Regions from separate parts of the Paenibacillus sp. FSL H7-0943 genome, predicted to be linked through region 3. Evidence: riboswitches for the same ligand, from Rfam matches in the RefSeq annotation. Region 3 holds a riboswitch; each other region holds the start of a gene.
What was found. Region 3 has a riboswitch for cyclic di-AMP ahead of NSQ55_RS00190 (3D domain-containing protein). Riboswitches for the same ligand answer to the same signal wherever they lie in the genome.
Positions count from the first base shown of each region.

Region 1: it holds a riboswitch for cyclic di-AMP, as region 3 does, so the genes downstream of both, NSQ55_RS02725 (hypothetical protein) here and NSQ55_RS00190 (3D domain-containing protein) in region 3, are expected to answer to the same signal.
Region 2: it holds a riboswitch for cyclic di-AMP, as region 3 does, so the genes downstream of both, NSQ55_RS25725 (alpha/beta hydrolase) here and NSQ55_RS00190 (3D domain-containing protein) in region 3, are expected to answer to the same signal.
Region 4: it holds a riboswitch for cyclic di-AMP, as region 3 does, so the genes downstream of both, NSQ55_RS16305 (APC family permease) here and NSQ55_RS00190 (3D domain-containing protein) in region 3, are expected to answer to the same signal.

Region 1 covers NZ_CP150148.1:605,525-613,384, forward strand. The annotation lists gene NSQ55_RS02700 (ATP-binding cassette domain-containing protein) at 1-292, shown strand, start outside; gene NSQ55_RS02705 (ABC transporter permease) at 285-1,565, shown strand; gene NSQ55_RS02710 (hypothetical protein) at 1,597-1,788, shown strand; gene NSQ55_RS02715 (hypothetical protein) at 2,374-2,826, opposite strand; gene NSQ55_RS02720 (hypothetical protein) at 2,867-3,388, opposite strand; gene NSQ55_RS02725 (hypothetical protein) at 3,403-3,957, opposite strand; cyclic di-AMP (ydaO/yuaA leader) riboswitch at 4,026-4,190, opposite strand; cyclic di-AMP (ydaO/yuaA leader) riboswitch at 4,610-4,799, shown strand; gene NSQ55_RS02730 (hypothetical protein) at 5,051-5,467, shown strand; gene kdpA (potassium-transporting ATPase subunit KdpA) at 5,684-7,360, shown strand; gene kdpB (potassium-transporting ATPase subunit KdpB) at 7,377-7,860, shown strand, end outside.
Region 2 covers NZ_CP150148.1:5,892,989-5,900,848, reverse strand. The annotation lists gene NSQ55_RS25750 (glycoside hydrolase family 43 protein) at 1-1,133, shown strand, start outside; gene NSQ55_RS25745 (endo-1,4-beta-xylanase) at 1,178-2,197, shown strand; gene NSQ55_RS25740 (alpha-glucuronidase family glycosyl hydrolase) at 2,280-4,334, shown strand; gene NSQ55_RS25735 (Nif3-like dinuclear metal center hexameric protein) at 4,353-5,153, shown strand; gene NSQ55_RS25730 (hypothetical protein) at 5,238-5,411, shown strand; cyclic di-AMP (ydaO/yuaA leader) riboswitch at 5,846-6,032, shown strand; gene NSQ55_RS25725 (alpha/beta hydrolase) at 6,138-6,947, shown strand; gene selD (selenide, water dikinase SelD) at 7,468-7,860, shown strand, end outside.
Region 3 covers NZ_CP150148.1:39,775-47,634, forward strand. The annotation lists gene NSQ55_RS00180 (HD domain-containing protein) at 1-1,228, shown strand, start outside; gene NSQ55_RS00185 (TatD family hydrolase) at 1,280-2,050, shown strand; cyclic di-AMP (ydaO/yuaA leader) riboswitch at 2,249-2,478, shown strand; gene NSQ55_RS00190 (3D domain-containing protein) at 2,764-3,930, shown strand; gene rnmV (ribonuclease M5) at 4,107-4,658, shown strand; gene rsmA (16S rRNA (adenine(1518)-N(6)/adenine(1519)-N(6))-dimethyltransferase RsmA) at 4,655-5,539, shown strand; gene yabG (sporulation peptidase YabG) at 5,704-6,606, shown strand; gene NSQ55_RS00210 (Veg family protein) at 6,883-7,158, shown strand; gene NSQ55_RS00215 (small, acid-soluble spore protein, alpha/beta type) at 7,302-7,478, shown strand; gene ispE (4-(cytidine 5'-diphospho)-2-C-methyl-D-erythritol kinase) at 7,619-7,860, shown strand, end outside.
Region 4 covers NZ_CP150148.1:3,735,839-3,743,698, reverse strand. The annotation lists gene NSQ55_RS16315 (DsbA family protein) at 2-754, shown strand; gene NSQ55_RS16310 (disulfide oxidoreductase) at 751-1,215, shown strand; cyclic di-AMP (ydaO/yuaA leader) riboswitch at 1,410-1,569, shown strand; gene NSQ55_RS16305 (APC family permease) at 1,694-3,511, shown strand; gene NSQ55_RS16300 (iron-hydroxamate ABC transporter substrate-binding protein) at 3,715-4,722, shown strand; gene NSQ55_RS16295 (iron ABC transporter permease) at 4,943-5,998, shown strand; gene NSQ55_RS16290 (iron ABC transporter permease) at 5,998-7,032, shown strand; gene NSQ55_RS16285 (ABC transporter ATP-binding protein) at 7,088-7,860, shown strand, end outside.

The sequences.
Region 1 (7,860 bases), 570 kb from region 3:
CGATCGATCCAATACGGTCGTTCAAGGGGATATCCGCACGATCAAGAATGGCTACCCGCGGGAAGAAGTATTGCTGCGTACAGCTAATGAGGTAAAAGGTCTGGAGTCCATCGCAGGTGTTACAGCAGTTAAACGGCTGGAGCGTGGGTATCTGTTATCGATCAGTGAGATCGGTGCAGCACAGCGTATTTTACAGCAGGCGATAGCACAGGGTGAAGTGGAGCATTTTGAAATCAAGGAACCTACGTTAAACCAAATCTTTATCAGAGCGGTGGGTGAATCTAATGAATAAGATGGGGACAATTATCGGCTTTACCTTTAAAAATAAAGTTAGAACGAAATCATTTATGATTACTACTTTGATTCTAGTATTATTGCTCAGCATAGGGATGAATCTTCCCTATATCATCGATCAGTTTAAGGGTGATTCGGCCAAAAGTGAAGTTACTCAAATTGCTGTGATTGCTGAAGAGGGAAATCAGGTTGCAGAATTGTTGAAGGCTTATACTGCGCCAGAGGGCATGCCACAGGCTAAGATAGTACAATATGCTTCTGCGGAGGATGCCGAGTTAAAGAAAGCATTAGATGAAGAGACCGTAGAAGGTTATGTTACTTTTGCGGAACCTACTGGTGAAGGGCTTCCACCCGTTACTTATCATAGTAATGATGGGGAACTAAACGGAGATGTGCAAGTTTATCTCCAAAATGCACTTCAGCAAGCAAACACACAATTCATCGTTGGCGACAAGCTGACCTCTGAACAGATTGCTGCAATGTCAACGCCTGTGCAGATTACTACACAACAGCTTAACGCAGGCGGTGGCAGTGAAAGCTCTCAGGAGGACACTCCAGCCATTAACTACATTATCGTATATGCCATGCTTATGTTGTTCTTTATGTCCATTATGATGACAGGCAACATGATTGCCGCAGAGATAACTTCTGAGAAAAGCTCGCGGATTATGGAGATTCTGATTACAAGTGCCTCACCTTTAGCGCAAATGTTCGGTAAAGTTATCGGTGTTTTCCTAGTAGGAATATTGCAAATTGGGATCTTTGTCGCAGCGATCGTCGTCAATTTGACGCTCCCGCATAATGCGACTGTATTGGCTGATTTTGATCTCGATTTAGGCCAGCTCAATATTAACTTGCTGCTCTATGGATTTGTCTTGTACGTATTAGGTTACTTCCTCTATGCCTTGATGTATGCGGCTGTAGGTTCGATTGTCAGCCGTACGGAGGATCTCGGTCAGGCGGTAATGCCAATCATGATGTTAGGCTTCGTAGCGTTCTATGTTCCACTGTTCAGTATCTCCAATGCAGATACTCTAGTGGTTAAGATAGCGAGTTATGTGCCTTTCACCTCACCATTGACGATGCTGCTCCGAATTGGTGTCGGCGAGGTGGCGATCTGGCAAGTCATTGTATCGCTGCTGATCCTGCTTGTGACTACCTTCATCTTCGGATGGCTGGCAGCCAAGATCTATCGTACCGGCGTACTGATGTACGGCAAACGCCCAAGTATTAAAGAAATCAGAAAAGCAATGAAAGCTTACAAGATCTAAGAAGACCTCATATAACTTTTAAGGAGTGCTAATGATGTCTACAAGCGAACAATATACCATTATGCTTTTAATGAGTTCGGTATCGCTGGCTACGGTTAGTAGAATGCTTCCGGATGGCTCCACTTTTATGGATTTCGTTCAAGGCGTATTGACTGGTGTTGCTATAGTGGGGATGTTGGCAGGATTGTGGATGTACGGTAAGGCGCGTAAGAGTAAAGTGTAATAGTAGGAACTGAATTTTCGGGGGTATCCTAACAGCCATTTATGGTTGCTGGGATATCCCCGTTTTTGAGTTGGCAATCTCTTTGTATACGAGCTGATATAGCTAACGGACCCAGCAGCACTTAAATGCAGCAATCATCGAGATTTAGCAAGATATCGGACACTATAGTCGCTATTGGCATGAAAAATGGTGAATTAGTAGCTCTTTTAACCAAATAGTTGCACTGGAGTCCGATACTATGCTCAAAAGGCGATAAACGTGCAAGTAACGTCATCTGGGTCCGTAAGCCTTGTCTTGGTGGAAGATGATTAGGGCTTGCTTTAAGACGATCCGAGACGTTCATCGCTCGGGATTTTTACTTTCGGACTCAGAAGGCGTTATTTGGCGATTTCAAGGTCTTTTGAAGGGGGTGCGGACTCCAGTGATGCTATTGAGTGGAAGTAGGCGTATATTTGGTGCTCTATAAACAATTAGTGACTCTGGAGTCCGAACGCCGACCATATTTGAGGAAAAGCTTCAATTAAAGGCTCCTGAGTCCGTTAGATGCTTCATACGCTTAAAGATTGTCTGAATTCTAGTCAGAGACTAAATTATAGAAAGATTTGCGCTCGTTAGTACATCCGCTTGGGCGGTCATCTGCTCCCGTACAGCTCTAAGCTGTGCTTTCAATGCAGGAACACTTTTTTGCAGAATAATGCTTATTTGAGAAAGAGGCAGCTTTAAGCCGTACCACAATACCTTCACAAGCTGTTCCTCCCAAGGTAATGCCTTAGCCGATAGAAGCGAGCGCCGGGCAAAAGAATCAGCACACTGGCGAATACAAGTGCGGTAAGCGTGGATAGAGAATAACTGAGGATCGAATTCATCCTGACGATATATTTTATGAAGCTCTGTGAAGGTGCGGATAGTAATCTTGTCTGCCTCATTAGATTGTTCTAACAACATGGAACTAAGTACGTAGACTTCATTAGTATACTTTTGAACACACTCTGCAAATTTAGTACTGTAGGTGGACTCGGGAGGTAAGGGGTCAGGCATGGTGAACACGATCCTTTCAGATTGAGAGATTTGCTTGAATCTATAATATAGAAAAGTAAGAGATGGATTTATTGATGAGATCGGCGGTGTCTGGTTCCGGGCAACTGTGTTTCTGCTGGGAGGCAGTGGATAAAGCTTTTGAAGGCTTGTAGTAGAGCCGTTCACTTCTGGAATTGCTCCCCCCTGCTGCAACACTGTACAGACGCCCTTGCTGAATATGCCCTGCCAAGGATTTACCCTGGAGCTTGGCCTTTAAATCCTGCAAAGCACCCTGAACTAGCTCAAGCTTAACCTGCTCCCAATCTGAACCTTCGCGGCGGACCTTATCCAGCGCTTCTTCAAGACGGCAATGACAGATGGCCCGTAAAAAAGAACTCCATTTAATAAGATCGAAATTTTTGGTGTTGGCAGAGATCAGACAAGCCCCCCAACTGCAGCCTCCCTTACAGGTGAGCTTCAGAATACCATAACGGCAGCCTTCAGCCCCTTCCATTCCATAGTGAATAGGCTCGGGTTCATCCAATACAAATACTTCAATGCGGGATAGTCTGCGCTGGTCCATAGTAGGGTTCCTCCTTAGATTTCCAAAAGCTTTAAGTCAACATGATGAGTGACACTAGCCTTTTCTACACAAGCGAGCATCTCCATTTTATTCTCACAGACTGCGGTATGCTCTAGCCATAGTCGGAACTTCTCTTTTCGTATAACAGATAGATGTAAGGGAAAGGTGCTGCGGGATCTCAAGACATACCAACCGGCGCTTACATCTTTCCAAGGCTCCTTGAAGGCTGTAAACCACGGGAGCTTTTGGTGTGATGACCAATCCTGCTGCTGCTGTTGTTCTCGAATTTTTTTATATATCTCATATACAATCTTAGAGTCTAAACAGTCTTTACAAGAAGAAGGTGTGCTGAACTGGCGAAGGGCTTGGATCTGGTTCTGGCCAAATGCATAGCCTACAATGTACCTGTGATTATGTTCTTCGAACCACAAGGCCCCGAAACAAACGTAATTTAGACTTATCGGCTCAAGCAGCCCTTGATGTATCCCTAAATAATAGTGCTTCAAAACATTCACCCCATCCAGCGTGCTATCACCTAATAAGCTTAGGTAACGCAAAAACCGCAGCAAGAGGAGGACCTCTGCTGCGGTTTTGGATTACAGGCAGATATACCTGGGCCAAAGCGTGGCGGATCAAGGGTCTCTCTCTTTACGCTTACGAGGTTAGCTGTCGGATTCGGACGGTGAGAGTCGCCCTACCTATTGAGACTTATGCAGTCTCCTTTGGATTCACCCCAAGTAGGCCAGATGGCCTGATGGTTCCCCCGTTCCCTGCGAATGCAGGAACTCAGCGTTGATTGTTTTTCATGAATTAGATTCAACCCGAATCATACTCTTTTCAAGATTTTCTGTAAAAAACGGAAAATGTTCTTTTAGAGCAATTTTAACCATATCCTGCCGACTACGACTGAAAAACGAGGTAAATAGGTATTTATGGCGTGTTATCGCGCCTCTTTCTCGCTCAGCCTCAGCTTCTTGCGTTTCTACCTATAATGGGAATTTGCAGTATTTTCGCTCTAAAAAGGTGAATAAAATCACATGTACTATAGATAGCGATTAAACGCTCCAAACTCGAGTAAACAAGAGATATAGAGAGATTAGATATCAAGTAAGCGCTATCTAATGGGAAAATAGTTTTTAATTTGCATTATTTTGGCATCATTCAGGTTTTACAAGTCTTCGTGCATAAGAGTATGATTACTCCTGTTTCAACGACAATCGAATATTTGATCCGCTTAATTTCCGGTAAGGAAAGCGGGGGAACCAACAATCGGCAGCCGATGTGAGAGTCGGAAGCCGATTATGGGGTGAATCCTGTAGAGGGTGTGAGTGAGCTTGCATCTATACAGGTAGGGCGACTCTCACCGCCCGAATCCGACAGCTAACCTCGTAAGCGTATGGAGAGAGGATGAGTGCAATGTGACCGCTAGCGAGCCACAGAGGAGATCCTTTGTGGCTTTTTGCTGTGCTCTTAGAAGCAAAGCATTTATGGAGGCCTCCCCTAAGAGGTCGCTAAATTCATCATTAGCGGTATTTGTAAGGCAGCGTCTAATGACGTGACACAACCGAGCTTTAGGTTGTGCCCGAAAATGACGATAGGTCAACATCCTTTCGGAGATTTTCGTTGCCTCCTTGTTGTAAATGAGCAGGAGGAGAAAAAAAGATGACGGATCAGAATGAATATGTGCTTGTATGTGCGCCTACAAAGGCGGGAGAACATTTCATTAAACTTCTGAAGTTCAGGGGTATTAAGATGGCGGGATTAACCAACAATGTGGCTGAGAAAGCTTTACTTGAGGAGCTCGGGATTGAGCAGGTTATTCTAGTGGATACCCGCCATCAGAGCACTTGGTTTCGCCCATCGTTCCCGGTAGGCAGGGTATATCTGTTTGAGAGCAGCTTTCCGCTTTGCTGCCGCTATATTCAGATGTGCCGTACCTGGACGACACAGCCGATTTTTGTGATTACAAGTTCAATAAATCCTAGATTGGTCTATAAAAGACTTGGTGCGAGCTATGTAATCTATTCCCATAGTGGTGATGCTGATTTTCTAATCGATAGATCACCTCATCAAGGATAATGGAAGGAGTGCGGAAGATATGATGGATCTGTATATGGTGGCTTCGTTAGCTGTAATTTACGGGTTATTTTATGGCTTTATGCGCTGGTGCGCAGGTGTAGTTGAGGATACGGGGAGGGATAAGCTGTGATTCTAGTAATCGCTGTTACCCTACTGTTGTTTATATATCTGGTTTACGCGTTGATTCATCCTGAGAAATTTTAAGGAGGGGCATTCATGGGCATTTTGCAAATAGTCGTCGTAATTGTAATTCTCATCTTGCTGGTCAAGCCGATGGGAACGTATTTATATCATGTATTTTCTAACGAACCGAATCGTACGGATCGCTGGTTTGCAGGCACAGAGAAAGGTATTTATAAGCTGATCGGCCTGAAAAAACGGGACGGAATGTCCTGGAAGAAGTATGCACTCAGCTTTGTTTTAACTAATATCGTACTGGTTGCTTTCAGTTATATTTTTCTGAGATTACAGCGGGGATTGCCGCTGAACCCGAATGGAATTGCCGATATGGAACAGACGCTTTCATTCAATACGGTGATCAGCTTTATGACCAATACGAACCTGCAGCATTATAGCGGGGAGACGGGACTATCGTATTTTTCACAAATGGCAGTCATCACGATGATGATGTTCACGTCTGCAGCGAGCGGATTTTCTGTTGCGGTTGCTTTTGTCAGAGGGATTACAGGACAGAAATCAGTCGGGAACTTTTTCGAGGACTTCGTAAAAGCACATATTCGTGTATTCATTCCATTAGCTCTGCTAGTTTCATTGGTGCTGGTAGGATTGCATGTGCCACAAACGCTCAAGCCATCGCTTGAGGTCACTACACTTGAAGGGCAGACGCAACAAATCGCTATCGGTCCAGTCGCTTCTTTGGAATCAATTAAACACTTAGGTACGAATGGTGGCGGCTTCTTCGGAGCCAATTCAGCACATCCTTTTGAGAACCCTAATCCACTTACGAACGTTCTGGAGATTCTCTCTATGTGGATGCTGCCAGCCTCTTTGCCATATATGTACGGATTGTTCGCTAAGAACAAACGTCAGGGCTGGGTGATTTTCACAGCAATGATGACCTTGTTCGTACTACTGCTGGGATTGAATTATTATGCGGAAACCAAAGGCAATCCAGCTATCAATGCGCTGGGGATCGAGTCTTCGCAAGGCAGCATGGAAGGTAAAGAGGTACGTTTTGGTATCCCGCAATCTTCGCTGTTCACTTCGGTAACAACGGCAGCTACGACAGGTAGTGTTAACAATATGCATGATACGCTGACACCGCTGGGTGGCATTACCCCTCTGGCCCTAATGATGCTCAACAACGTCTTTGGGGGAAAAGGTGTCGGACTAATCAATATGCTGATGTATGCCATCATGGGTGTCTTCTTATGTGGACTAATGGTTGGCAGAACACCAGAGTTTCTCGGGCGAAAGATAGAAGCCAAGGAGATGAAGCTAATTGCGATTGCTATCCTTGTGCATCCGTTCATTATCCTTGTACCAACAGCAGGTGCGTTCTTAACGGACTTGGGCAACGGTTCCATCACGAATCCCGGATTCCATGGACTTAGCCAAGTGTTATATGAATATGTCTCTTCTGCCGCGAACAATGGTTCAGGATTTGAAGGGCTTGCGGACAACACCACCTTTTGGAATGTTACAACCGGGATCGTAATGCTGCTTGGCCGTTATGTCTCTATAATCGCGATGCTGGCAGTTGCAGGCTCACTGATCCAGAAGAAGCCAGTTCCTGAGACGATTGGCACATTCCGCACAGACAATGGTCTGTTCACCGGAATTCTGATTGGTACCGTTGTAATTATCGGGGCTCTGACGTTTCTGCCGGTCATTGTGCTCGGCCCGATTGCAGAATATTTGACCTTACGGTAGGAAGAGGGAGAACAAGATGAGTACTGTAAAAAGAAAAAAGCTGCTGACGGGACCCATACTCCTAAGCGCTGTAAAGGATAGCTTTATTAAGCTTAACCCGGTGACGTTAATCAAAAATCCGGTCATGTTCGTAGTCGAAATCGGTACGATTATTGTATTGCTTATGGTACTGGCCCCCGGATATTTTAATGCAGAGAAATCGGTAGGCTTCAATATCACAGTGTTGTTCATTCTGCTATTCACAGTGCTGTTTGCCAACTTCGCTGAAGCGCTGGCTGAAGGCCGCGGGAAAGCCCAGGCGGATTCACTCAAGAAAACGAAACAGGATATCACAGCTAACAAACTCGTTGGAGGGTCTGTGAAGACCGTTTCTTCTTCCGAGCTTCGTAAAGGAGATATCGTCATCGTCAGTCAGGGAGAACTTATCCCTGGCGATGGTGAAGTAATTGAAGGGCTGGCCTCCGTAGATGAATCGGCAATTACAGGTGAATCTGCACCTG
Region 2 (7,860 bases), 1.0 Mb from region 3:
GAAAGGTATATGTAACCACCCAGCAGGGGGCAGATTATGACTCCCATGCCATCCAATATGAGATAGATATTGCTACGGGAGCAGCGTTAACAGAACCTGTTGTTATCTGGACTGGGGATGGCGGACCTTGGACGGAAGGACCCCATTTGTACAAAATAAATGGAATGTACTATATCATGACGGCTTCAGGAGGAACGGCTAAGGAACATCGGGAGATCATTGGCCGCAGCTCCTCTCCATATGGACCGTTTGAACGATTGCCGTATCCAATATTGACGCACAGCGGTACTGACAATCCCATTCAGTATTTAGGGCATGCCGATTTGATTGAGGATCGTAACGGGGATTGGTGGGCCGTATTCCTTGGGGTAAGACTAGTAGATACAAAATTCACTGTGCTTGGAAGAGAGACTTTCCTTGCTCCGGTAAGCTGGACTGAAGACGGATGGCCGATGATCGATAATAATGAAGACACAGTTGGACTGGAAATGAAGGTTTCACGTGTACCTGGTCAATCGCCAAAACCTGAGACTAGTGGAAGATATGATTTTGATGATCAAGTATTGCCGCTGGGATTAGCCTTTCTGCGGAATCCGGCTGAGGGAAGCTGGTCCTTAAACGAAAGACAGGGATGGTTATCTCTTCGAGGACAATCTGCAGGTCTCAGTGAAGTAGGCCAAGTGGCTTTTGTAGGCAGAAGACAGCAGCATACTTCGGCAGAATGGAGCACGCTGCTTGAAATGCCTTCATCTATTGCTGATGTGGAAGCTGGACTTTGCGCCAGATTAGATGAGAATGCTCATTATGAAATTGGACTTGTTCAAAAAAACGGGCAAACAGTGATTACAGCTCATGTGACTATGGATGGAATAACCCGTACAGTGGCAGAGGTTCCAACTACTGCCGAGCGAATTTATTTGAAAGTTAAGGCTGAGCTTTCCGAATACAGCTTCCTTTATTCTTTGGATGGGCAGGAGTGGAATAAGCTATCAACAGCAGCAGCGTACCCATTATCTCCTCAAGCCGTAAAAGGAAATGGATTTACGGGTGTTCTTATTGGATTATATGCAACAGGTCATGGCAAGGTGGCTGAGGTGCCTGCCTACTTCGATTGGTTCGATTATCAGTCTTAATTATTCGAATACTGATATAAATGCTTTTGTCAGGAGGGAACTTGTTGAGACAAGCTAGTGATTACACAGAACTTGCACTAAAAACAATATTTGCTGAGGATTTCAAAATTGGCGCAGCCGTTAACCCGATGACGATACAATCACAGGAGCACTTGCTCGCCTATCATTTCAATAGCATTACCGCTGAGAATGAGATGAAGTTTGAAAGTCTGCATCCGCTTGAAGACATTTATAACTTTAAACTAGCAGATCAGTTGGTTGCGTTCGCCCGAAAACATCATATGGCTATGCGTGGGCATACTTTAGTCTGGCATAACCAGACTACGGACTGGTTGTTTGAGGATAAGAAGGGCGGGTGTGTAAGCAAAGAGACATTGCTTGCACGGCTCAAATCACATATTCAGACCGTGGTTGGGCGTTACAAGGAAGATATCTATGCTTGGGATGTTGTAAATGAAGTTATTGCAGATGAAGGAGAAGAACTTCTTCGCCAGTCAAAGTGGCTGGACATTGTCGGACCGGAGTTTATCGGCAAAGCGTTTGAATTCGCTCATGAAGCCGATCCTAAGGCTTTATTATTCTACAACGACTATAACGAGTCTAATCCTCTTAAGCGTGACAAAATCTATAAAATGGTGAAGTCGCTGCTGGAACAAGGAGTGCCGATCCATGGCGTCGGATTGCAAGCCCACTGGAATCTATACGATCCGGACTTAGATGAAATACGTGCTGCTATTGAGAAGTATGCATCTTTAGGGCTTCAGCTCCAATTGACAGAGCTGGATGTGTCCATGTTCCGTTTCGATGACAAACGAATGGATTTAAAGGTTGCACCTGCCGAACTGCTCGAGCTGCAGGCAGAGCGGTATGAAGCGATGTTTGCTCTGTTGAAAGAATACCGCGACGTGATTAGCTCAGTCACTTTCTGGGGAGCAGCGGATGACTATACATGGCTGGACGGCTTCCCTGTTCGGGGACGGAAAAATTGGCCATTTCTATTCGATGAGCGGCATAATCCTAAGCCGGCTTATCACCAATTGCTTAACGCTGTCACCAAATCATAGAGCGGGTAACCTGCTCAAGCTTGCGAATTATGAACCCGTCCTTTTCAATCCAGGGCGGGTTATTTATACGGGAGGAATAAACATGACAAATACCGCTTATGAGGCTTGGCTCAACTATGGCCAGCTGAAATCAGGATCTCTATACAATCAATATATAGATTGGTGTGTTGAGTTGGTAGTAACGGAGGACAACGAGACGATTCAGGCGGCAGCCGCGGAATTCATACAGGGGATGACCTCTATGCTGGGCAAAGCGCCACTGCTCACAGCGAAACCTGAAGGACCGTGTATCGTTATAGGAACCTTCCAAGGGGGGAATCCATTAATTAGTAGAGTATTCGCAGGAGAACGAACCGATTCACTGGGTCCTGAAGGTTTCCTTATACGTACAAATGCTACTGAGCAATGTATCGCTGTCGGTGCTTCAACGCCTGTTGGAATATTGTATGGCGTATTCCATCTGTTACGGCTGATAGGAACAGAAAGCGAGATAGACGCTCTGAATTTGTCTATGAATCCGGTGAACGGCCTGCGAATGATTAATCACTGGGATAATTTTGATGGCAGTATTGAACGTGGCTATGCTGGACGGTCCTTTTTTTACGAGTCCAATCAATTTCTTAACGATACAAAGCGGCTGCGTGATTATGCCAGATTGATGTCCTCTGTGGGGATCAACGCGATTTCGATTAACAATGTGAATGTTCATGAGCTTGAATCTCTATTTATAACGGAGCAATATTTGCCTGATATCGCGTTAATTGCAGGAATATTCCGCGTATACGGAATTAAGCTATTCCTCAGTGCTAACTTTGCCAGTCCGATACAGATCGGAGCATTGGAGACAGCTGATCCACTGGACCCAGCGGTGCGGCAATGGTGGAAAGATAAGGCTGGTGAGGTTTATCGAGTGATCCCTGATTTTGGCGGGTTTGTGGTCAAAGCAGATTCAGAAAATCGACCAGGGCCATTCACTTACGGGCGTGACCATGCCGATGGCGCTAATATGCTTGGAGAAGCACTGGAGCCGTTTGGCGGAATCGTGATTTGGCGTTGTTTCGTATATAACTGCAAGCAGGATTGGCGTGACCGTAAGACCGATCGGGCCAGAGCAGCGTATGATCATTTCAAACCATTGGATGGCCGATTTAATGATAATGTAGTGCTGCAAATCAAGAATGGACCGATGGATTTTCAAGTCAGAGAACCGGTATCTCCGCTGTTTGGCGCACTGGAACATACCAATCATCTGATGGAGTTTCAGATTGCTCAAGAATATACGGGGCAGCAGCGGCATCTCTGTTATCTTGTTCCACAGTGGAAAGAAGTCCTTGATTTCAATACTTATGCCAAAGGGCAAACTACGCTTGTGAAACATATTGTGGACGGATCGGTGTGGGGAAATAAGTATAATGGTGTGGCTGCTGTAACTAATGTTGGGGATGACATGAACTGGACGGGGCATGGGTTAGCTCAAGCTAATCTGTATGGATATGGGAGATTAATTTGGAATCCGGAGCTGACGGCAAAGGAAATCGCTGAGGAATGGATTCGCCTTACCTTTGGCACTGATGAAGGTCTAGTGGCTGCTATTCGCGGGATGTTAATGGACTCATGGAGGATTTACGAATCTTACACAGCTCCATTAGGTGTGGGCTGGATGGTTAATCCGGATCATCATTATGGGCCGAATGTGGATGGATATGAATACGCCAAGTGGGGAACGTACCATTATGCGGATCATAAGGGCATTGGTGTGGATCGTTCAGTCAAATCGGGAACGGGGTATAGCGGACAGTATATGGGTCTTAATGCATCAAATTATGAGAATCTAGCGTCTTGTCCAGAAGAGCTGCTGCTGTTCTTCCATCATGTTCCATACACGCATGTTCTGCAATCGGGGCAAACGGTTATACAACATATCTACGATACTCATTTCGAGGGGGCAGAGCAGGCTGCACAGCTTCTAGCAACATGGGAATCACTTGAAGGCAGCATGGATAGTGGATTGTATGTGCAAGTGAAGCAACGTCTTGAAGAGCAAGCAGAGCATGCGCAGGAATGGAGAGATCGGATCAATACGTATTTTTACCGCAAGAGCGGAATTGAGGATCTTAAAGGCAGAAAGATTTATTAGATTTTGAACCGAGGGATGATGATAGTGAGCCTCACGATTAGAGCGATTTTGAAAGATTTAATGGGAACTGTGGAACAGGTAGAAGGGACTGTGGATATTCTGAACCCAGGGGAACCGGAAACTGAAGTCACAGGGATTATTACGGCCTTTTCTGCCACACAAAATATTGTGGAGCAAGCAATAGCGTTAGGAGCCAATTTGCTGATCACGCATGAAGGTGTATTTTATAGCCATCATGCGGCGAACGAGTGGTTAGAAGGTGATCCGGTTTATCATGCGAAAAAAAGTCTGATCGAACGATCCCCAATAGCTATTTTTCGTTATCATGATTATTGGCATCGGCAAGAGCCGGATGGGATTATGATGGGTTTGCTGCGAGAGCTGGATTGGTCAGACTATGTGGAAGAGCAGCAAGCGGCTGCTACGATCCTCACTATTCCTGCCATGACTGTACTGGAAGCTGCTCAGTATATTAAAAGTAAGCTAGGGATCTCTTATGTACGCGCTGCTGGTGACCTGTCTCTGTCCTGCAAACGCATAGGGATATTAGTAGGTTACAGAGGGGGCGGGACGATGGCTATTCCACTTTTTAATGATCACAATCTTGATTTAATTATTGCTGGAGAAGGACCAGAGTGGGAGACTCCGGAATATGTGCGGGATGCAGGGCACCAAGGCAGATCTAAAGCGCTCATCATGTTAGGTCATGCGGAGAGTGAAGCGCCGGGGATGAAATATTTAGCTGAAATCTTAGCAGACAAATATCCCATGCTTCCTACCCGGTTCATTGCTGAACAACCCATCTATCAGATGGTTTAATCTGGGGAAATTAAGAGTACGGAATAAATAAACATATTATGGAGAAAATGAAGGGAAACAGGTCACTGAGAAAGGAGTGTTTCAATGGAAATTCCTTTGGAGGCTGATGAAGTATTAAGTCGGATCAAAAAGCTGCAAAGCGACGGAAGCTCGATCAGTAAAAAACAAGTAAAGCAAAGCGACCCAGAGCTTATGAGAAGTGCGCTGTTCTTTTTTCCAAGCTGGGAGCATGCATTGAAAAACGCCGATCTTTTGTAGCCATAGTATTGTAAAAGGAAGCTAAGTGGACAGGGGGATATCTCTGATTCTGCTTAGCTTTTTTCTTTTTTATGAAATCATTCGTGCTGTTCATGTGAAATAATATTAACAAGCTTGCCAAACGGATCGGGGACATAGAAACGACCAACACCCCAAGGTACAGAAACTGGCCCAATATTGGTATTGAAGATTGTCGTTTCTTATTAAATAGGAAAGTACTGGTGAATCACCCCCTTTTTCGCTTGCTTCAGAGCTGTTTTTCTAAAGAAAACGAGTAAACAAGAGCAAAAGAAAGAGAAAATGAAGAGTATGCTTAATATGAAATGAAAAGCATTGCTTTCAACATTATTTTGACCAGAGCCCTCCTTTACAAGAAAACCTTACAAGAGTATGATTCATCTCAGAACTGAGAATTATCTTAAATTTACAATTACATAAGCAATCCGCTTAATTTCCGTTTCTGGAAAGCGGGGGAACCAACAACTGGCAGCCGATGTGAGAGTCGGCACTGGTTATGGGGTGAATCCTGTTCCGGGTGCATAATATGCATCCCTGCAGGTAGGGCAACTCTCACTGCCCGAATCCGACAGCTAACCTCGTAAGCGTATGGAGAGAGGATGAATGGCGTGTTTAGTGATGAATAGCCACAGAGAATCCCTCTGTGGTTTTTTGCTGCGTTTTTAAGCAGATATAGTCGTAGAATTTATTATGAAAGAGGTGTTACCTTTGCCTATCGCTAAACTGAACGGAACTTCGCTCTATTATGAAATCAATGGAACTGGCACTCCGGTTGTGTTTATCCATGGACATGGATTAACACACAGTATGTTCAAACCACAGCTGGAGTATTTTTCCGATAAATATAAAGTGATTTTGTGCGATTTACGGGGGAATGGCAAGTCTGGTAAACTGCTGGAGGCCCCACATGAGATTATTGAGACGCAATGTCTGGATCTGATTATGCTGTTGAATGACCTAGGTATCCGTGAAGCAGTTTTTGTAGGAATCGCCTATGGTGGCTTAGTCGTTCAGCATATTGCCAAACAATATCCTGAGCGTGTAAAAGCCATTGTGGTCGCGGATAGCTTTTGTAGGACTCACGGATCAACAATAGTAGGGAAAATACAAACTATGGCAGCATATTGTAGTTTACTAATGTATTATCTCCCAAGCGAGCTGGTGTTGCCTTCGATTCGGATGATGTACCGAGAGCGCTGGAGTCTGGCCTACAATGAGATTAGAAGAGGGCTGCTGGACAAACGTCCCCGGGAGCTATATCGGCAAAGGCTGGCTACGAGCCATGTTGATTACACCAGATGTTTAAAGGCTTTTAAACGTCCCGCTTTATGTATTGTAGGGGACTTCAATGAATTTGGAGTGAATTGTATGAAGGAAATGGTGTCTCAGCTGCCACATGCGCAGTTGGCGATTATTCCGAACGCATTAGATCCAAGTAATCTGTGCCAACCGGAGCAATTCAATGCGATTCTTCAACGTTTCTTAGAGAAGCAGCAGGGTACTCAGCAGATTAGCTGATCTATTGGGAGACCTTCACAAGCGAAGCGTTTAAGTGAGAAAAAAGACGACCCATAGCCAGGGAGCACGAGCTGGCTATGGGTCGTCTTTCTGGGAAGAACTTTAGGGGAATTCTCCCTAAAGTGAAGGAGATTATGGCTCCTAGAACATGGATTAGGGAGAAATTCCCTAATAATAGGATGTTTTTAGGGAGGATTTCCCTAATATAATGGACATCCAACTAAAGGCTGGCTTATCAGTAGTAAAATCTACGAATGAGCCAGCCTTTGGTTATTTTACTAACCGATGGATGTTGAACATTTACAAGCATATTGTACCTAGAACGCCACTTAATGTCCCCACCCTACCACAGCATCAAATATAGCTCACCCGACGTGGGAAAGAACGGTAGACCTAAGTAGTGATGGTAAGTGTATAGAGGAAGGCGTAACAAGCAGCACATCTGCTACTCTTGCATTTTGTACAATGCGATCTACTCGTGTAAGATTAAGATAATTCATACTAAAGGAGCTGAGTCATGATGTCTCAAGCTGAAACTATAAAACTGACTTCATTATCTTCAAAAGGGGGCTGCGGCTGCAAAATCGGTCCCGCTGATCTCATGCAGGTTATTCGCAGTCTGCCACCAACTGTTCCTAACCCGGATCTACTTGTAGGTCTGGACACTAGTGATGATGCAGGGGTGTACCGTTTAAGTGATGAATTAGCGTTAGTGCAAACTGTTGATTTTTTCACGCCGATCGTGGATGATCCCTATTCATTTGGTCAAATTGCAGCAGCCAATGCATTAAGTGATATTTATGCGATGGGTGGAAAGCCGCTTACGGTGCTTAATATTGTGGCCTTCCCTATTTCTGTTTTAGATAAAAGCATTCTCGGTGACATTTTGCGCGGTGCAGCGGATAAAGTACAG
Region 3 (7,860 bases):
TCACGTACAGGATACGATTATTTGGCGACTAATTAATACAAAAGAATTTCAGCGTTTACGCCGGATTCGCCAGTTAGGTACCTCATATCTCACTTTTCATGGTGCAGAGCATAGTCGTTTTTCTCATTCTTTAGGAGTATATGAAATTACACGCAGAATCATTTCGCAATTTGAGCGCAGCGGGTATAAGGATTGGATTCCTGAAGAAAGTTTGCTTACTTTGTGTGCGGCTTTGCTGCATGATTTAGGGCATGGTCCATTTTCACATTCTATAGAAGAAGCTTTTGAAATGAACCATGAGGATTGGACCTGCCGAATTATTTTGGAGGACACGGAGATCACCGAAATATTGCGTGATGTGGAGGAAGATTTTCCTCGTAAAGTAGCCTCAGTTATCTCTAAGACATATGAGCATGAAATTGTTGTAAATTTGGTTTCTAGTCCGCTGGATGCTGATCGTATGGATTATTTGCTGCGTGATGCGTACTATACAGGTGTAAACTATGGAACCATCGATATTGATCGGATTTTGAGAATGCTTCGTCCTTATAATGGGCGGATTGTAGTAAAAGAATCAGGTATGCATGCCATTGAAGATTATTTAATGTCGCGTTATCAAATGTACTGGCAGGTATATTTTCATCCGGTGACGCGCAGCTCTGAAATTATTTTGCGTCAAATCTTCCGTAGAGCTAAAGAGTTGTTCCAAGAGGAGTACAAATTTCGCTTTATGATCGCTCCGCTGGAAGATCTCTTTCGAGGAGAAGTAACAGTGAAGCAATATTTAATGCTTGATGAGGCACTGGTACAGACTGCTTTTATGCAATGGACACTTGAAGAAGATGAGTTATTAAGCGACTTGTGTACCCGTTTTATTCATCGTAAACTGTATAAATATGTAGAGATTGAGAATTTGGATACAGATATGATTACGGAAATCCGCAGCAGTTTTGCGGGAGCGGGACTTAACCCAGAATATGACTTAGAGATTGATTATCCGACAGATTTGCCTTATGATGTGTTCCGTCCAGGAGCAGCCTTCGACAATAATCAAATTTTACTGCTTGATCGCAATGAGCAATTGCGGGAAATTTCAGAGGTATCGGATATTGTGCGCTCAATAAGCGGAATTCATCGTGGCAGATATCACCTATATTTCCCACAGGATAAGCTGAAAAAAGCCCTTACACGGTTGCCCTCTTCTGTAGCAGAGATTTTTGCAAAATAATACAAATATTTATGGAACTATTGATAAAAACAACAAGGAGTGAGCTTTAAAATGTATCTGTTCGACACACATACACATTTAGATGCGCCTCAATTCGACGAGGATCGCGAGGAAGTTATAGCTCGTGCAGTAGAGGCCGGAGTTAGCAAGATGATCAATATTGGATTTAATCGGGAAACGATCCCTTCAACGATGAAGCTGGCTGAATCTTATGATTATATTTATGCAGCGGTGGGCTGGCATCCACAGGATGCGATTGATATGAAAGAGGGGGACCTCGATTGGATCGCCTCTCTTTGCAGCCATGAGAAAGTGGTGGCCATCGGAGAGATTGGGTTGGATTATTATTGGGATACCTCTCCCAAGGATGTGCAGCAGGAGGTCTTCCGCAAACAAATTGGACTAGCCCGTGAACTAAAAATGCCAATCTGTATACATGACCGTGATGCCCATGAAGATGTCGTACGGATTTTACGGGAGGAAAAAGCAAATGAAATAGGTGGCGTAATGCATTCTTTCTCAGGCAGCTGGGAAACCGCAAAAATGTGTCTAGATCTAGGATTTCATTTGTCATTTGGAGGACCGATCACGTTCAAAAATGCCAGAGTGCCTAAAGAGGTGCTTGCACAGACGCCATTGGACAGATTATTGATCGAAACAGACGCTCCATATTTGACTCCACACCCCTTCCGAGGCAAGCGAAATGAGAGTGCTCATGTGAAGTTAGTAGCAGAGGCTGCGGCTGAAATTAAAGGGTTAACATGGGAAGAATTGGCTAAAATTACGTATGCGAACGCACTGGAACGATTTGGGATTGTCTGAAAACAGGAGTAAAACGGGTGAAAAATAGAGAATGGCCGATATATTAAACTTTTTTAATATAAAAACGGCTGATTATTACAATATTTTAACCATATATTTGCGTAAACGTGGTTGAATCGTCCTTTACAACATGCATCAAAACAGGATATCATCTTTTCAGTGATGTGAGCTGTTGTTATTGTGACAGCCATTGATTCATGGATCGTCTCGCTGAGTCTCCGTATGGAGAACGGGGGAACCAATATTGAACTGCCGCATGCCTGTATCTTGAATACGACTAGGAATTGCCGCAGAACAATATTTGATTTCTTCACGTGGTCTTTGGGGTGAATTTAAGGGCAACCGCCGTGAGCGGGTGACCTGAAATAGGGCGTCTCTCTTTCGTCCGAACCCGACAGCTAACCCCGTAAGCGCAAGTAAGAGAGGCAACCTCGTGCACAAACATTCCCGCGTATTCTGACATCGGAGAAGCCACGAAAGAGTCCTCAAGAGAACTCTTTTTAGGCTTCTTTATTTTTGAATAAACTGAATGTTGCCCGCATACTGTTATATAACAGGTGTAGGAGTAGCTGTGCCGAGCAGGCGATCCATGAGCAGGAGACGCTAAGTTAATACGTGCGTATCCTGTGACAATCTCAAATAGTTTCGTCAAAGAAATTCAGTCCTCATGATATACAAATTGACGACGAGGCTATGTAAGGAGGATGGAGAGAATGGGCTTATTCCAACCAGAGGTATCCCATGATTCGCAGTCATCCAGCAGGTCTTTCGCATTACGGTGGGAGCAAGTAAATACTCGCGTACTTTTACTTGCAGGTGTGATTTCAATCGCAATCGCGCTGTTAATTCTGCTGTACGTACACGGTCAAAGTAATAAACAATTAGTTTTAGTAATAGACGGGCAAACACAGACACTTGAAACGCGAGAAGCACTTCTTGGTGATGTGTTGGAGAAAGAGCAAATTTCGCTGCAGCCGCATGATGAATTATCTTTAGGTCTGAGTGATGAAATAAAAGACGGTGACCGTGTCGTTATCAATCGTGCGCAGAAATTTAGCCTTACTGCGGACGGAGCAACAAAAACGTTATATACGACCGAAGACACTATCGGTCAAGCGATTGACAAACTGGGTATCAACCTAGAAGGCTATGACAAGATTTTTCCTTCGTTAGACACCACCATCTCTGCTGACATGGAGATTAAGATCGTTCGTATCAACAAGCAAACGGTACAGCGAACAACTAACTTACCTTTCCGTGTTATTAAGACAGCAGATCCCTCCCTTACTGTGGGAACAGTTAGAGTGGCACAGGCAGGCAAACCAGGCGTCATGGTTCAGCATATTGAAAAGATCTATCAAGACGGAGAACTGGCCTCTATGCGCATGATCGGCAAGGAAGTACAAACGGTAACAAAAGATAAGATCATTGCCGTTGGTACTAAAGCACTTCCTAAGCCTACTGTAGTTGCTAAAGCTACAACAACTTCCAAATCAAGCACTACCTCCAAAACGACTAAAGTTAGCGCTAAGACTAAGAACGTCACAAGCAAGGCTGGCGTAGACTTTGAGTACAAGAAGATGATTAAGAACGTCTCCATGACAGCTTATTCGTCAGAAGAGCCAGGGATAGGTACTAAAACTGCCTCCGGAACACGCGTAACGGAAGGTCGTACAATTGCAGTAGATCCGAATGTAATTCCTATTGGCTGGTGGGTTTATATCGATGGGCTTGGATTCCGCCGTGCAGAGGATACTGGCGGTGCCATTAAAGGCAATAAAGTGGATGTCTATTATGATTCCCTGAGCCATGCTCGTAATTTCGGCCGTAAATCACGTACCGTTTATGTGATTGGACCTGTGAAACCAGAGCTTAACTAGAACTGAAGCTTTTGCAAAAAATCCTTTGATAAGCTATAGTGATGATAACCGTTAAGGAACGCTGGATGATCATTTCGTTGATCGCAGAGCAACCGCTCATCACTTATACATTCTTTAACCAAAAGAAGAGGAGCGAATCCTCTTCTTTTTGCTTTTTTTGGAAGGAGTCAAGAAATATGATTAAGGAATTAATCGTCGTTGAAGGCAAAAGCGATACCGTAGCCATTAAGCGTGCTGTAGAAGCGGATACCATTGAGACAGGCGGATCTGCTATAAACCGGACTGTAATTGCTAAGATCGCGCTTGCTATGGAACGTAGAGGGGTTATTATTCTTACGGACCCGGACCATGCTGGGGAGCGAATTCGTAAAATCGTTTCAGCGAAGGTGCCGGGCTGCAAGCATGCTTTTATTCCAGAGAAGGACGCAACTCGAAAAGGGGATATCGGTGTAGAGAATGCATCGCCAGAGGCGATTCGTCATGCGCTGCGTAATGTACATACCTCTTTTGAAGGAGCACCTGCTTTGATTGGTATTGATGATCTTATGGCCGCTGGAATGCTTGTACACCCTCGGGCTGCTGAAAGACGTATGGCGCTTGGTAATTTGCTTGGAATCGGATATTGTAACGGCAAACAGCTGTACAAGCGGCTGGCGATGTTTGGGATTACGCGGGAGGAATTTGCCGGGGCTCTCGCCCAAATTGATCAGGGAGGCATTACTTCATGAGTGGTAGAGAGGAAATTTCGACTCCAAAACGGACCAAAGAGATTATTCAACGTTATGGATTCAAGTTCAAGAAAAGCCTGGGACAGAATTTTTTGATTGATCAAAATATTTTGGACAAGATTGTAGACGCTGCTGGACTAGATAGCGATTCTGGGGCGCTGGAGATCGGGCCGGGAATTGGAGCGCTGACGGAGCGTCTGGCACTAACAGCGGGTGCTGTAACTGCCGTAGAGATTGACCGTAGACTGATTCCAATATTAAAAGACGTACTTTCCCCCTATCCCCATGTTAAGGTTCGTAACGATGATGTCCTCAATGTGAACTTGCAGGAAATGTTCAAGGAAGATTTCACCACTGTGAACAAGGTCAGTGTGGTTGCTAACCTGCCTTATTATGTGACTACTCCGATTCTGATGAAGCTGCTCGAAGAGAAGCTTCCCCTTGATAACATCGTTGTAATGATTCAGAAGGAGGTTGCGGAGCGTATGGCTGCATCTCCAGGTGGAAAGGAATACGGAAGTCTTAGCATTGCCGTGCAGTACTACAGCGAGCCTGAGCTCGTCTGTATCGTGCCACGTACGGTATTCATCCCTCAACCTAATGTGGAGTCTGCTGTTATCCGTCTGAAGGTTAGAGAGCATCCTCCGGTAAAGGTGGAGAGTGAGAAGCATTTCTTTGAAGTGGTTCACGCTTCTTTCACACAGCGCCGCAAGACGATTGCTAACAATCTGAAGGCTCGTTACTTCCCTGAACAAGGACGTGAGCAGCTGGAGGCTTTACTCGCAGAAGCGGGTATTGAACCGACCCGTCGCGGAGAAACACTCAGTCTTGAAGAATACGCCCGCTTAAGCGGTGTTTTGCTAGCCGCTGGAATTGAATAAGCAATAAGAAACGGTTGTTGTCTTAAGGACGACAACCGTTTTTCGTAGAAATATAAGGATGTTATTGTGGTGGAGCATTATACATTCTTATATTTTAAAAATATGGCGAGTTATGAACCAACTGAGGCCTTTGCCCATACGATGGGGTAGAGGTGGTGGTTGTAATGAATTTAGGAGACTTGGTCGTTCGCAAATCTTATGGCGGTGATTTAACATTTCGTGTAGATAATATTGTGCAGGATAGAGCCGTCATTAAAGGCACAGATTTCCGCCTGTTGGCGGATTCTCCTCTGGATGACCTGGTTCAAGTGCCTCCTACCCGAATAACGGAACGGGGACAGCAAGCACAGATCAAAGCGAAAGAATCACTGACACAGCTGCGGAAGGACCGTCAGGAGCAAAGTCAGCGGAGCGGGGGAACCCTAACAGAGGGGACATGGGCTCCACCGTCCAAGGAAGCTCCTTATTTTGAAGTGCCAGGTAAAGTACTACATCTGGATGGCGATCCGGCATATTTGAATAAGAGCCTTAGCTTATACGAGCAGCTGCGGATTCCCGCTGAAGGGCATCATGTTCATGAATCTGCAATGGCTGATACGTTATACCGGCTGTTACCCCGTGTACGCCCAGACATTGTAGTGATCACTGGTCATGATGGGGTACTGAAGCAACAGCATACTTACGATCTGTATAGTCTGAATAGCTATAAAAATTCGCAAAACTTTATAGCTGCTATTAGGGTAGCTAGGGAGTATGAGCGGAATTTTGATGCGTTGACTATTGTTGCCGGTGCTTGCCAATCTCATTTCGAGGCCTTACTTGGAGCTGGAGCTAATTTTGCCAGTTCACCTGGTCGAATTTTGATCCATGCTCTGGATCCCGTGTATGTAGCAGCAAAATCATCCTTTACTTCCATCAGGGATACTGTAAATCTTAGCGATGTTCTGAATAATACCATCAGCGGCAATCAGGGTATTGGTGGTGTTGAGACCCGTGGCAGCTTCCGCATCGGAATGCCGCGACTGCAGAATCTGTCGGCGCTAAAAGTGACACCATCAGCCATTTAAGCGGCAGAGATAGGTCTATGGTGTCAGGAATATAGGTAATTTGAATGGGCTGAATAGAATATCCGAAAGAAAGGGTGAGCGCTGAGCTTAACCCTTTCTTTTTTTCTTTATAATGCCTATATTACAGATAACAAGGATATTAGTCCGGCGCTGATTTCTCGCAAAAAAATTCCGTTGACAACGAAATATGCATCAACTATAATTAATTATTTATTTGCTTTGACATTGTCCTGAAAAAGTTGTATAATGGACAAGAAAAGAGGTGGTCGTCAGGTAATGGCTAATAACGCGCTGTTGGAAATCAAACGCAGTCTTGAAGCTCACGTCGGTCATAAGATCACATTGCGTGCAAACGGAGGTCGTCGTAAAACCGTTGAACGCACAGGTGTCCTGGAAGAAACGTACCCTTCTGTATTTATTGTCAAACTGGATCAGGAGCAGCAAACTTTTAAGCGAGTCTCCTATAGCTATGCCGATATACTTACTGAATCTGTGGAAATCACAGTTTGTGAAGACGATGGGCAGATGCGGATTATGTATATTAAAGCTTAATGTTTCACGAACAGTCTCCCTTGGAGGCTGTTTTTTGTTTGCGTTTTTTGGGACAAATATTTGGTGCATGATCCGTGTGCTAAGCAAGCATACTAATTGGGCAACGGGTTAATCATTTATTTTCATAAGGGAGGAATTCCGTAATGAGCCGCAGAAAACGAGGCATGATGTCGGAGGAACTGAAGACAGAGTTAGCCAAGGAGCTGGGTTTTTATGAAACCGTGGAACGTGAGGGCTGGGGTGGAATTACAACTCAAGACGCTGGCAACATGGTGAAAAAAGCGATACAGCTTGCTGAACAGGCTGCGCGGAAATCTTAAATTTTAGGCTATAAAGTGAATATTACTGAAAAAGGGTGCGTCTAAATGGCGACACCCTTTTATTATTGGACTTCATTAGAAGTTTCTCATATAATATGTTAAGTTGTTTTTACGGGAAAAGCTGAAGGTGGGTGAACGCCTTGAAAATGTATGAAAAGGCACCAGCTAAAATTAATTTGATGCTGGATGTGCTGCACAAACGTGCTGACGGTTTTCATGAGGTGGAAATGATTATGACCATGGTAGATTTAGCAGACCGCTTAGAGCTGTCTGAGCTGCCAAGGGATACTATTATAATATCAAGTCAGGCTGGTTATATTCCCCTGGATGAGAAAAATTTAGCTTTCCAGGCGGCAAGGCTTATTAAAGACCGTTATAACGT
Region 4 (7,860 bases), 3.2 Mb from region 3:
CTTGAGTAAACCTAAAAAAAGTCCAAATGTTCCCCAGTTGAGCAAACAAGAGAAACGACGGGTAGAACAGGAGCAACAGAAGCAGAAAACGAGAATTTTAGTTATTAGTTCAATAGCTGTAGTAGTTATCATTTTTGTTGGATTGTTTATGTTAGCTTCGAAAGATGCAGCAAAGAATGTCTCTACAGGAGAACCGGTAGAATTCAATTACAGTGAGCTACCTAGGATTGGTAATGAGGATGCACCTGTTAAGCTTGTTGAATTTGGTGATTTCAAATGTCCAGCTTGTTCCCAATTTGCTGGCTCCATGAAACCGAAAATTGTTCAAGATTTTGTCAACGAGGGAAAAGCAGCTCTTTACTTTGTAAATATGGCTTTCGTTGGTCCTGACTCTGAGACAGCTTCACTAGCTGCATTGTCTGTATACCATCAGAATAAGGATGAATTCTGGAAGTTCTATGATGCTGTGTATGCGCAGCAAGGGGATGAGAGCGTGGAATGGGCGACTGAGGATTTCTTGGTAAGCCTTGCTGAAAAAGAGAAATTAGCGATCGATTACGATCTGTTGCGTAAAGACATCCAAGAGAAAACTTATGCAGATGAGCTGAAGAAAGACATTCAGTTGGCAACTGACTCAGGCGTGACAACTACGCCTTCGCTCTACATTAATGGAGTGAAAACGGCTGAACCTTTCGATATTGAAGCGATTACATCTGAAATTAACACCGCCGCAAAAGCAGTGGAGGCAAAGTGACAAAATTCCTATCTTTTTGCAAGCGTAACTGCCTCTATCTGGCCTGGTTCGTCTCTTTGGTTGCTGTAGCTGGTAGCTTGTATTTAAGTGAAGTCTTGAAGTATGAACCTTGTAAGCTTTGCTGGTTTCAGCGGATTTTTATGTATCCGCAGTTATTTTTGTTGGGAATTGCCACTTTCCGTGGAGATAAGCGCATCATTCCTTATGTGCTTCCATTAAGTTTGATTGGTGGCAGTATCTCAATCTATCATTATGCGGAACAGAAGATTCCAGCGTTAAGTAAAGTTCTACCTTGTACAGTTGGTGTTCCTTGTAATAAAGATTACTTGAACTACTTCGGATTTATAACGATTCCTTTGTTAGCTTTAATAGCGTTTGCTCTAATAAGTCTCCTTCTTTGGTATGGACGTAGGGAAGAAGAAGTGATTGAAGTAGATGCTGAGGAGAGCTTAGGATTTTAGTTTTTACTTTGGAAGGTACAAAAAAGCTGAAAAGGTATTAAAATCACGGGCTAGAGGGATAATTGAAGATAATGAAAGAGAGCATCCAATAAGACGCTATATTTGAGCTTATTGGATGTTTTTTCATTCTTTTTTCATTTTTTTCAACGCTTTACTGTAGGCACTTTGTAGACTAATATTAGACCTTGTGAGAAGTTGAATATGCGCTGAATTTTCTTAGGAAAAACGGGGGAACCAAACTTGGCATTCATGCCAATGGGGTGAATCGGAACCGGGTCGAACAGACCTCTACCGTAGGGCTATAACCACAGCCCGAATCCGCCAGCTAACCTCGTAAGCAAGGTGGGAAAATGACCATGCATAAGCATGCGGATCATTTCCGTATGCTTATTTTTGTGTCTGCATTTATGAAATCCACCGATGAAAACAGCGCACGGAAATTCCGTTTCAGCTCCCAAAGAAAGGAACTGTATCCACCATGGTAAGCAAGGTAAAACGACTATTGATCGGACGTCCGATGAAGTCGAATGAACTCGATCATGAAAAGTTATCCAAGGTTAAAGCACTGGCTGTTCTGTCTTCTGATGCGCTCTCGTCTGTAGCCTACGGAACGGAACAAATTCTGATTGTACTAGTGGCTGCCGGGTTTACTGCCATCTGGTATTCCCTGCCAATTGCATTAGCCGTATTGGGCCTGCTGGCCATCCTGATTTTATCCTATCGGCAGACGATTTTTGCTTATCCGCAAGGAGGCGGAGCTTATATCGTAGCCAAGAGTAATCTTGGTATTCCGACAGGGCTGCTCGCTGGGGGTTCATTATTGGTGGATTACATTCTTACCGTAGCGGTTAGTGCCTCGGCAGGGACGGATGCGATCACATCGGCTTTTCCAAGTCTTCATAATCATACTGTTCTCATCGCTGTATCTGTTATCGTTTTATTAACAATCATTAATCTTCGCGGAGTGACTGAATCGGCTTCATTTATCGCAATTCCAGTGTATTTGTTTGTGGTTTCGATTGTTGTTCTGATTATCTCCGGTATCGTTAAATATGCAATGGGTGGCGCGCATGCGAATGTTCCTGAAATAGGCAGCGCCGTATCTAATGTAAGTTTGTTTCTACTATTAAAAGCGTTTAGCTCTGGTTGTTCAGCCCTAACGGGGGTTGAGGCCGTATCTAATGCGATCCCAAACTTTAAGGCACCGGCTGAGAAAAATGCAGCCAAGACGCTAATGATCATGGGACTTATCCTTGGCTTTATGTTTACCGGAATCACTGTGCTGGCATATTGGTATGGTATTGTGCCAGATGAAAAGGCTACGGTTGTCTCTCAGATCGCTGAATCGACCTTTGGCCGTGGCGGATTGTACTTTTTCATTCAAGGGATTACAGCAGTGATTTTGTTCTTGGCAGCTAATACAGCATATTCAGCGTTTCCGCTGCTCGCCTTTATGTTTGCAAAAGATAAATATCTGCCACATGCATTTATGGTCCGTGGTGACCGCCTGGGCTTCTCAAACGGCATTATTTTTCTAGGAGTTATGTCTATCATACTTGTGACTGCATTCCATGGGAATACGGAAGGTTTGATTCCACTATATGCGGTAGGCGTGTTCATTCCTTTTACCTTATCCCAACTGGGGATGATGGTGCATTGGATCAAAACAAGACCCGCTGGATGGGTGAAAAGATTTGTAGTAAATACCATCGGTATGCTGACTACATTGACGATTACGCTTATATTTATCATTACTAAATTCTCGAGCGTATGGATGGCATTCATTTTCTTACCTGCTGTAATGTTCGTGTTCCACCGTATTCATAAGCATTATTTGAATACTGCGGATCAACTGCGTATATGTCCGGCTACTGATAAACCTGTAATTAAAGGAAGTACTGTAGTTGTTCCTGTTGCAGGGGTTACACGTGCTGTATTACATTCCATCAGCTATGCGAAGTCTCTAACAGATAATGTTGTTGCTGTGTATGTAGGCTTTGATGAAGAAGACATTCATAAGATGGAGCAACGGTGGGAGGAATGGAATCCAGGTGTACGCCTGATTGTTCTTCGTTCCAGATATCGTAGTATCATTCGTCCGTTAGTGAAGTTTATCGATACGGTAGAGTGGAAGACCGCTGCGACGGATCACATCACGATTTTGATTCCACAGTTTATTACCAAACATTGGTGGCAAGCCGTGCTTCATAATCAGACCAGCTTTTTAATCCGCTCGTATCTAATGAATCAAAAGGACGTTGTAGTAGCGACTGTCCCGTATCATTTAAATAAATAAGTAGAAGATTAAAGATGAGGTTATATCCGGAACGTTCGGAATATAACCTCTTTTGTATTTTATATGAAGGAAATTGTTGCAAATCCACAGAATTTGAAATTTATATGTTGACACAGAGAATGAGAATCAATATCATTTAAAAGTGAAGCAGAGGTAAAGGTCACCTTTGAATATCAAAGCAGTTACATATAGGAGGGTTTTTAATGTTTTGGCTTAACAGAAAAAGATCAGGAAGCATGAAAGTGACGATGAGCGGACTAATAGTGATGACGCTAATACTTTCCGCTTGTGGTAATAATAATGCTGAAAGCTCATCAAATGCAGGAACAGCGCCTACAACAGCGCCTACAGCAGAATCTACAGAGGCACCTGCTGCACCTAAGACGTTAACAGATGCAATGGGTCATAAAGTAACGATTCCGGCTAATCCACAGCGCGTTCTGGGTTCATATTTGGAAGACTCTTTGGTAACTCTGGGTGTAACTCCAGTAGCTCAATGGTCAGTTACAAACGGCGTTCAGGATTATCTGGCCACTGAATTGAAGGATGTTCCTACAATTAGTTACGACCTTCCGTTAGAGGCTGTAACCAGCTTTGCTCCGGATCTTATTATCATCCCATCGGAGTCTTCTGTTCAGAACGGGATTTACGATCAGTTGAATAAGATTGCACCCACTTATGTAATTGGGGATGAACTAAATCAAGATTGGCGCAAATCGTTGCTCAAGATGGGTGAGATTTTGAACAAAACCCCTGAAGCAGAAAAAGCCATTAAAGATTATGATGTTAAAGCAGCGGCTGCGAAAGAACAGCTTGCAGGAGCTATTGGACAAGAGTCCGCGGCTATTTTATGGTTGGTGCAAAAAAACTTCTATATTGTAGACGAAACCCGCAGCAGTGGAGCTGTATTATATACAGACCTTGGCGTAACGCTGCCTAACTTAGTAACAGAGATCCCAGTAGGAACAAGAGCAACTTGGAATCCGATCTCACTAGAGAAGCTTTCTGAGCTGACCGCAGATCATATTTTCCTTGTAAATAGTGATAAGACTGAGGGTTCGGAGATCCTAGATAGTGCAATCTGGAAGGGCATCCCAGCTGTAAAAGCTGGAAATGTGCATGAAATGAGCTCAACAAGCAGCTGGCTTTACAGTGGTGCGAACGCTGGCAGAAAAATCATTGACGATGTGCTAAAAAGTCTTGTGAAATAAAAGTCGTAATTCACCATGAATGAGACTGATCATTTCGGTGGGGAAGAGCGTGCAGATCAAGTATCTCGGGATACAAAGATCTGCACCATTTTTTTATAAACCAATCCCATAGTACGGAAAAATCGATCCTGCAATTGTACAACATAAATATTTTTGCGATAATGAGAATGATTGTTGTTATCATATAAACCATTGTAACTATTGAATAAGGAGACGACTCATGGTTTCACCCTCAGATTTCGCAAATCGTATTAAAAATGAACCCAAAAAAGCTCTACATACCCGACCGGCAGCTGCCATTGGTATTCTTATTTTTGGACTTGCTGCCATTGCCTTCGGATTGGCACTTTCGGTCTCAGTAGGTGCAGCAGATATCAAGTTAGCTACGGTATGGGAAGCTATATTTCATTTCAATCCAGATTTACAAAAACATCAGGTAATTAGAGAACTGCGATTTCCACGTGCTATTGCTGGCGCCTTAGTCGGTGCTTGCTTCGCAGTAGCAGGGGCTATCATGCAGGGGATGACAAGAAACCCGCTTGCGGATTCAGGGCTGTTAGGCTTGAATGCAGGAGCAGGGGTAGCGCTAGCCATAGTATTTGCTTTTGCACCCTCACTCTCATTCACTTCACTAATGTTGTATTGCTTTATCGGTGCCGCTGTGGCCTCTTTTATCGTATTCGGAATCGGTTCGCTTTCTTTTAATGGCCTGACCCCCTTGCGATTGACATTAGCAGGTTCGGCTGTTAGTGCTTTATTGGTTGCTATTAGTCAGGGAGTAGCTATTCTTTTCAACTTATCTCAGGACATAGCCTTCTGGTTAGCTGGTGGGATGGGTGGAGCTAGCTGGACTCAGATCAAGATTATATTCCCTTGGGTGGCCGTAGCCTTAATTGCAGCAATGATGTTATCACGATCCGTCACATTGCTCAGCTTAGGAAGAGAAGTAGCGGTTGGTCTGGGGCAGCGGACAAGGATAGTTCAATTGGCATGTATGATTGTTGTGGTTATCTTAGCTGGAAGCGCGGTTTCAACGGTTGGCCCGATTGCTTTTATAGGACTAATTATTCCACATGTTACACGTTATTTCGTTGGAGTGGACTACCGCTGGATTATCCCTTGCTCGGCAGTTCTAGGGAGCTTATTGATTATCTTTGCAGATATTGCCGCAAGAATGATAAATGCACCTTATGAGACACCGCTAGGAGCTTTAATTGCCATCATCGGCGTACCGTTCTTTATTTATTTAGCGAGTAAGCGGAAGGGGGAGCTGTAATGCCCAAATTAACCCTTACTCCAGATGAAAAAGAACGCCGCACACGCGCCTTAACGGTGTTAGCGCTCCTTGCTATACTGATCGTCGTTGTGTTTATAGTCAGTATGAATACAGGGTTTATGCGTCTATCCCCACTAGAGGTATTACATACACTCATGGGTGATGGAACACATCAGCAAAAGCTTATTTTATTTGATTTCAGATTACCCCGCATCGTAATTTCATTGTTAGTTGGAGCGGGCTTTGCAGTATCGGGCTGTATTCTACAAAGTCTCGCACGTAATGCACTCGCTGAACCGGCTACGCTGGGCATAAGTGCTGGTGCAGGTTTTGCGGTAATCATTTTTATCTCGTTTTTTCCGGCTACAACAGCAGCTCCGGTATTTGTCTTGCCTCTCCTAGCGCTTGGTGGGGCTGGCCTGACCGCAGCTTTAATCTATATTCTTGCCTACCGGAAGGCAGATGGTCTGTCTCCTACAAGGCTGATCCTTATCGGGATTGCGGTCGCTGCAGGAATCAATGCTTGCCAGCTTGTATTGGCACTTAGGCTTGATCCTAATAATTATCAATTTGTAGCTACTTGGATCGCCGGGAAAATATGGGGTGGGGATTGGAGATTCGTCCTTGCTTTGCTGCCTTGGATCGCGATTCTGTTACCGTTCGCCTTCTATAAAGCCCGGGTTCTAAATGTATTGAATCTAGGGGACCACACTTCATTAGGTCTAGGAATGCGTGTGGAGAAGGAACGTATTCTCCTTCTGGTAACAGCCGTAGCGCTTGCCGGCTCCTGCGTCGCGGTAAGCGGAGGTATTGGCTTCGTCGGCCTGATAGCACCACACCTGGCTCGCAGGCTCGTGGGACCCCGCCATCAAGTGTTATTACCTGCTAGTGCTTTGACAGGGGCGCTTCTTATGATTACCGCTGATACCATCGGCAGATGGGTGCTGCAACCTGCGGAAGTTCCGACTGGCATTGTGGTTGCGATTATTGGCGCACCTTACTTTTTATATTTACTCGCCAAGTCTAAAGCGTAAATTAGTTCATACTTAGGAGCATAGCTCCATAAAACTTTTAAGGGAGTTGTAGATCATGTCAGAACGTTTGAATACAGAAGAATTAAGTATTGGGTATGCAGAGGCTACTATAGTTAAAGGCTTGAACTTGTCTATCCCTACGGGAAAAATCACCGCACTAGTGGGCGCTAACGGCTCCGGTAAATCTACAATCCTCAAAACGATGGCCCGGATTATGAAGCCGAAGAGTGGCACCGTAATGCTGGACGGCAAATCGATCCATAACTTTTCAACTAAAGAGGTTGCTCGTCAGCTAGCGATTCTACCGCAGAACCCAACGGCTCCTGACGGTCTGACGGTATCTGAGCTGGTCAGTTACGGTCGTTTCCCTCATCAAAAGGGATTTGGCACGATGACCGCAGAGGATCGCAACATCATCTCCAACGCCATCTCTGTTACGGGCATGGAATCTTTTCATGATCGCCCTATTGACCGTCTCTCTGGTGGACAACGTCAACGCGCTTGGATCGCTATGGCGTTGGCTCAAGAAACAGATATTTTATTCCTTGACGAGCCTACAACGTTCCTAGATATGGCGCATCAGCTCGAAGTTCTTCAGCTTTTGCAAAAGCTGAATGAGGAAGAAGGCCGTACCATTATCATGGTCGTGCATGATTTGAATCATGCTACTCGTTATGCGCAGCATATGGTAGCGATTAAGTCCGGTACTGTGGTTAGCGAAGGCTCACCTACTGAGGTTATGACACCAGATGTATTGCGGGAAGTGTTTGGAATTGAAGCGGATATCGTTCCGGATCCACGTACGGGTGTGCCACTGTGTCTTCCTTA